2 linked regions of the Paraburkholderia fungorum genome follow. The protein of the gene in region 2 interacts with the protein of the main gene of each other region in a pairwise test. Links are inferred from orthologs where the notes say so. Each region holds a gene or a part of one and is shown on either strand. Other genes may lie near its edges. The genes, in order: BLS41_RS12065 and clpB.

Evidence for each region.
Region 1: the proteins of clpB (region 2) and BLS41_RS12065 interact in binary tests that used the Escherichia coli proteins (3 or more experiments, as listed by UniProt). The link is inferred for Paraburkholderia fungorum from one-to-one orthologs.

Annotation. Positions count from the first base shown.
Region 1 is NZ_FNKP01000001.1:2,751,215-2,754,307, forward strand. What follows is about bases 44-2,821. They hold BLS41_RS12065 (sulfurtransferase TusA family protein), read right to left. Parts: upstream 1,658-2,821; coding sequence 1,430-1,657; downstream 44-1,429. Other genes in these bases: BLS41_RS12055 (valine--tRNA ligase), read left to right, coding at 44-254; galU (UTP--glucose-1-phosphate uridylyltransferase GalU), read left to right, coding at 329-1,210; BLS41_RS12070 (Gfo/Idh/MocA family oxidoreductase), read right to left, coding at 1,788-2,821. In the rest of the region: more of BLS41_RS12055, read left to right, coding at 1-43; more of BLS41_RS12070, read right to left, coding at 2,822-2,855; iolG (inositol 2-dehydrogenase), read right to left, coding at 2,855-3,093. UniProt on the Escherichia coli protein: Involved in thiosulfate metabolism.
Region 2 is NZ_FNKP01000001.1:1,888,700-1,892,192, forward strand. Bases 203-3,380 are described here. They hold clpB (ATP-dependent chaperone ClpB), read left to right. Parts: upstream 203-581; coding sequence 582-3,179; downstream 3,180-3,380. Other genes in these bases: BLS41_RS08365 (Rrf2 family transcriptional regulator), read left to right, coding at 203-461; BLS41_RS08375 (YidB family protein), read right to left, coding at 3,337-3,380. Outside these bases: more of BLS41_RS08365, read left to right, coding at 1-202; more of BLS41_RS08375, read right to left, coding at 3,381-3,493. UniProt on the Escherichia coli protein: Part of a stress-induced multi-chaperone system, it is involved in the recovery of the cell from heat-induced damage, in cooperation with DnaK, DnaJ and GrpE. Acts before DnaK, in the processing of protein aggregates.

The sequences.
Region 1 (3,093 bases), 860 kb from region 2 along the record:
CGCCAATTGCTATCGTTGGGAATGACAAGCTCGTGCTGAAGGTGGAAATCGACGTTGCCGTCGAGCGCGAGCGGTTGTCGAAGGAAATTACGCGGTTGAGTAATGAGATCACCAAATGCAATGCCAAATTGCAAAATGAAAGTTTCGTTGCAAAGGCGCCGCCGGCAGTCGTTGAGCAGGAACAGAAAAGGCTGGCCGAATTCGAGGCGACAGTAGGCAAACTGAAGGCGCAGCTTGCGCGCTTGCCGGTCTGACCAACGCTACGTGCTCGCCCGTTTTACCGGGCGAGCAGGACTGAAAGCTAATCCAGAGGACTCAGGGTAATCACATGCTAAAAGTTACAAAAGCGGTTTTTCCGGTCGCAGGTCTTGGCACCCGATTCCTCCCTGCCACGAAGGCAAGCCCGAAAGAGATGCTGCCGATCGTCGACAAGCCGCTGATTCAATACGCGGTGGAAGAGGCCATGGCAGCTGGCATCACCGAAATGATCTTCGTCACGGGCCGCAGCAAGCGCGCGATCGAAGACCACTTCGACAAATCGTATGAGATCGAGCACGAGCTGGAAGCGCGTGGCAAAGACAAGTTGCTGGAGCTGGTGCGCAGCATCAAGCCCAGCCACGTCGACTGCTTCTACGTGCGTCAGCCGGAAGCGCTGGGCCTCGGCCACGCGGTGCTGTGCGCGGAAAAGCTGGTGGGCGACAACCCGTTCGCCGTGATCCTCGCGGACGACTTGCTGTACGGCAAACCGCCCGTCATGACGCAGATGATCGAGGTGTTCGACCACTATCACAGCTCGGTGATCGGCGTCGAAGAAATCCCGCACTCCGAAACCAAGTCGTACGGGATCGTCGACGGCAAGGAGTGGGAAGATTCGATCATCAAGATGTCGGGCATCGTCGAAAAGCCGGAGCCGAACGTGGCGCCGTCGAACCTCGGCGTGGTAGGCCGCTATGTGCTCAAGCCGCGCATTTTCGACCACATCCGTTCGATCAAGCCGGGCGCAGGCGGCGAATTGCAACTGACTGACGCAATCCAGTCGCTGCTCGCCGACGAACAGGTTCTCGCGTACAAGTACCACGGCACGCGTTTCGACTGCGGCAGCAAGCTCGGATATCTGAAGGCGACGGTCGAGTTCGCTCTGCGTCACCCCGAAGTGGCCGCCGATTTCGAAGAATATCTGCGCACCCGCTCGCCGGTGCTGGAAGGCTGAAGCGCCTCTCGTTGCAGCCCTCGATTAACGTGGGGCTGAAATAAAAAATCGCTGTGACCCGCATCTGCGGGCACAGCGATTTTTCTTTTAGCGCGACGTGCGGGCGGCTTACACATCCGACCCGACACTAAACCGGGCGGAACCCGGAGAGTGTCCCGGCGCGCGGCCGGTTACGTAACATTCGGCCCGTGCTCCGGGACAATGCTCCCCCACACGCGCCTAGCGCCGCTTCATCAGAAACGTGAAAACCTTGTCTTGCGCCGAGCTTTCGACGATTTCATTGCCGGTTTGCTTCGCAAACGCCGCGAAATCGCGCTGTGAGCCGGGGTCGGTGGCCAGCACCTTGAGAATCTGGCCGCTTTCCATGTCGGCGAGCGCCTTCTTGGCGCGCAAAATGGGCAGCGGGCACATCAGCCCGCGCGCATCGACTTCTTTGTGAATCTGAATTTGCATCGACGATGACCTTCGGGACGAGGCGTCGTCAGCGACGCCGGATAGAGGCCAAATTCTACCGCAGCCGCCGTTTAGCCGCCCGTCGTGACGCTGTGATGTCGGCGTTTATGCTGCGTCAGCGCCGCTACAGCGTCACCGCCTCGCCGGTTTGCAGCGACTGCCGCAACGCCATGCCGATGCGCGTCGCTTCGAGCGCGTCGGCGAGCGTCGCGCCTGCCTGCACGCCGGACCCAGCCCCTGATCCGGCCGCACCCGGCCCGCCCTGCACCGCCGCCACGAACGCCCGCGCCTCGTGCAGAAACGCCTCTTCGAACCGGTCGAAAAAATTCGGCGTACATTCGTTGCGGATACCGTTCGCGTCGTATATCTCAACGCGATTCGCTCGCGGATTGTGGCCGATTGCCAGCGCCCCCGCTGTGCCGATCACCTCGCTGTGTGTGTCGTTGCCGTGCGCCTGCGTGCGGGACGCGTAGAACATCGCCAGCTTGCCGTCTTCGAATTCGCAGATCGCCACGCCGTTGTCGACATCGCCGGATTCGCGCAAGCCCTCGTGCAACGCGATCGCGCCCGCCGCAAACACGCGTTTGGCGCGCGGCTTGCCGAGCAGCCAGCGCGCGACGTCGATATCGTGCACCGTGCAATCGAGAAAAATCCCGCCCGACGTGCCCGCGAAGCGCACGAAGAAACCTTCGGTGTCGTTCTTGTCGGTGGTCTGCGAGCGCACAAGGAACGGCCGGCCGATTTTGCCCGCCTCGATCTTGTCGAACGCGTCCTTGTAGCTCGGATCGAAGCGCCGCATGAAGCCGATGGTCGCCTGCAGATGCGGATAGCGCTCGGCCTCGGCCAGCACGCGCTCGCATTCGGCCAGATCGAGTGACAACGGCTTCTCGCAGAACACATGCTTGCCCGCGCGCAACGCGTCGACAATCTGCTGCGCGTGCAGCGACGACGGCGTGACGAGCCACACGGCGTCCACCTCGGAATCGGCGAGCAGGTCCGCGTAATTCTCGTAAAGCCGCGGCGCGGGCAACGCTTCACGCGCCCATGCGCGCTCTTCTTCGACCGGGCTGCACGCTGCCACCAGCGATGCGCCCGGCACGCGAAACGCGAGATTTTCCGCGTGCCGCTTACCGAGCCGCCCAAGCCCGACCACGCCGACACGCACCTTCCCGGAAGCTGGAGCCGCCGTCATCACAATGCCTCGCCGAGTTTGACCGCGCGGCCTTCGCGCCACGAACGGGTCGCCGCGTCGGCGAGTTCGAGCGCCTTCAAACCGTCGGCGACGGTGGTGCGAACCGGCTTGCCGTGCGTGACCGCATCGAAGAAATGCGCGATTTCGAGCGCGTACGCCGCACGATAACGTTCGAGGAAAAACGCTTCCGGCACATCGCTCGACACTTCGGTTTTCGAATACGCCGTGACCTCGGTGG
Region 2 (3,493 bases):
TATATCTCGCCGTGCGAGGTGCAGGATTGTCGACCATTCAGGATATTTCGAATGCGTACGGAATTTCCAAGAATCATCTGATGAAAGTCGTGCAGCAACTCGGCGAACGCGGTTGGGTCGAGACGGTGCGCGGCCGCAATGGCGGCCTCCGTATTGCGGAGCGAACCCGCCTGCTGACCGTAGGCGAGGTCGTCCGTGCGACGGAAAGCGACTTCGCGGTGGTCGCGTGTCTGCCCGATCAGCAGGGGGTGCAGCGCTCCTCCTGTGTAATCACGTCGCAGTGCCGGCTACGCGGCGCGCTTCAGGCCGCGAGCAATGCGTTCCTCGCCGAACTCGACCGCTACACGATCGACCAGGTCGCGCAGCCGCAGGCACCGCTGGCCGCGCTGCTCGGCTTGAGCAGCGTCATCCCCATCGTGCCGCTCGCGCCGGTCGCGGGTAGCCCCGCACCGGCTCCCTGATCCGGGGCAGGTGGTTCCTTCGCGTCAAATGTTAAATAGTTGCCTTTGAGCGCAAAAAAGCGCTTGAAACCTGAAGAAAACGCCTCAATTTGGTGGTAATCGAAAATTGGAGGTCTCTTGATGAGAATCGACAAGCTCACCACTAAGTTCCAGGAAGCGCTCTCGGATGCGCAGAGTCTGGCCGTCGGCCATGACAATCAATATATCGAACCGGTTCACGTGTTGTCGGCGCTGGTCGCCCAGCAGGATGGCTCGGCTCGCTCGCTGCTCTCGCGTGCCGGCGTGCACGTGCAGGCGCTGCAAACCGCGCTGAACGACGCGATGACGCGTCTGCCGCAAGTTCAGGGCACGGACGGCAATGTCCAGATCGGCCGCGAATTGACCGGCCTGCTGAACCAGGCGGACAAGGAAGCGCAAAAGCTCAACGACACGTTCATCGCAAGCGAAATGTTCCTGCTCGCGGTCGCGGACGACAAAGGCGAAGCCGGCCGCGTCGCGCGCCAGCACGGCTTGTCGCGGAAGTCGCTCGAAAGCGCGATTGCGGCGGTGCGCGGCGGCTCGCAGGTACATAGCCAGGACGCCGAAAGCCAGCGCGAAGCGCTGAAGAAGTACACGGTGGACCTGACCGAGCGGGCGCGGGCCGGCAAGCTCGACCCGGTGATCGGCCGCGACGACGAAATCCGTCGCTCGATCCAGATCCTGCAACGCCGTACCAAGAACAATCCGGTGCTGATCGGCGAACCGGGCGTGGGTAAGACCGCGATCGTCGAAGGACTGGCGCAACGGATCGTCAACGGTGAAGTGCCAGAAACGCTGAAGGGCAAGCGCGTATTGTCGCTCGACATGGCCGCGCTGCTGGCCGGCGCGAAATATCGCGGCGAGTTCGAAGAACGGCTGAAGGCCGTGCTCAGCGACATCGCCAAGGACGAAGGTCAAACCATCGTCTTCATCGACGAAATTCATACGATGGTCGGTGCAGGCAAGGCCGAAGGCGCGATGGACGCGGGCAACATGCTGAAGCCGGCGCTTTCGCGCGGCGAGCTGCATTGCGTCGGCGCGACCACGCTCGACGAGTACCGCAAGTACATCGAGAAGGATGCGGCGCTCGAACGCCGGTTCCAGAAGGTGCTGGTCGACGAGCCGTCGGTGGAAGCGACCATCGCGATCCTGCGCGGCTTGCAGGAAAAGTACGAACTGCATCACGGCGTGGACATCACGGACCCGGCGATCGTCGCGGCGGCGGAACTGTCGCATCGCTACATCACCGACCGTTTCCTGCCGGACAAGGCAATCGATCTGATCGACGAAGCCGCGTCGAAGATCAAGATGGAAATCGACTCGAAGCCTGAAGAGATGGACCGGCTCGACCGTCGTCTGATCCAGTTGAAGATCGAGCGCGAAGCCGTCAAGAAGGAAAAAGACGAAGCGTCGCAAAAACGTCTGCAACTGATCGAAGAAGAAATCGAGCGTCTGAATCGCGAATATTCGGACCTCGAAGAAATCTGGACCGCGGAAAAGGCGGCAGTGCAGGGCAGCGCGCAACTGAAGGAAGACATCGAGAAAACGCGCGCGGAAATCACGCGTTTGCAGCGTGAGGGCAAACTCGAAAAGGTTGCGGAGTTGCAGTACGGCAAATTGCCGGAACTGGAAGCGCAGTTGAAGGCGGTGACCCAGGCCGAGGCTGTCGAGCAGACCAATCCGCAGCGTCCGCGTCTGTTGCGCACGCGGGTCGGCGCGGAGGAAATCGCGGAAGTCGTGTCGCGTTCCACTGGTATTCCTGTCTCGCGGATGATGCAGGGCGAGCGCGAAAAGCTGTTGCAGATCGAAGAAAAACTGCACAACCGCGTGGTCGGTCAGGACGAGGCGATCAGCGCCGTGGCCGATGCGATCCGCCGCTCGCGTGCGGGTCTGTCGGATCCGAATCGTCCGTATGGTTCGTTCCTGTTCCTCGGGCCAACCGGGGTGGGCAAGACCGAGCTGTGCAAGGCGCTGGCGTCGTTCCTGTTCGATTCGGAGGATCACCTGATCCGCATCGACATGAGCGAGTTCATGGAGAAGCACAGCGTCGCGCGCCTGATCGGTGCGCCGCCGGGATACGTCGGCTATGAAGAGGGCGGTTACCTGACCGAAGCCGTGCGCCGCAAGCCGTATAGCGTGATCCTGCTCGACGAAATCGAGAAGGCGCATCCGGACGTGTTCAACGTGCTGCTGCAGGTGCTCGACGACGGCCGCATGACCGATGGCCAGGGCCGTACGGTGGACTTCAAGAACACGGTCATCGTGATGACGTCGAACCTCGGTTCGCAGGTGATCCAGGCGATGGTCGGCGAGCCGCAGGAAGCGGTCAAGGACGCGGTCTGGGAAGAAGTAAAGCTGCATTTCCGGCCCGAGTTCCTGAACCGGATCGACGACGTTGTGGTGTTCCATGCGCTTGACCGCTCGAACATCCAGTCGATCGCGCGGATCCAGTTGGAGCGTCTGCACGAACGGCTCGCGAAGCTCGACATGCAGCTGCTGGTGTCGGACGAGGCGTTGGAGCACATCGGCAAGGTCGGCTACGATCCGCTGTTCGGCGCGCGGCCATTGAAGCGCGCAATCCAGCAGGAGATCGAGAATCCGGTCGCCAAGCTGATTCTGGCCGGCAAGTTCGGTCCGAAAGATGTGATCCCGGTCGAAGTCGACGAGGGCAAACTGGTGTTCGAACGCGTCGTGCATTAAGCGCGGCCCATGCGTGGAGCGGTGTTTGATCGAGCCGCTCCACGCATGTCAAAAAGCGGCAACGAAGGTAACTTCGTTGCCGCTTTTTTTTCGCCAATGCGCTGTGTGCTCTACCGCTTGTCACATCAGGCGGCAAGCGGAGTAAGACGCCTGCTTATCAGGCGTTGTTTTTATTGCCAAACAGCGCCGACAACCCGCCGAGCGCGCCCAGCACGGTCGTCGCGTTCAGCTTGCCTTCAGCCGGCACTTCGCCTTCGGGCGTCGCCGCGTTGACCACGTGCGGCAGGATTTGCGACAGCAGGCCCGTGACCTGA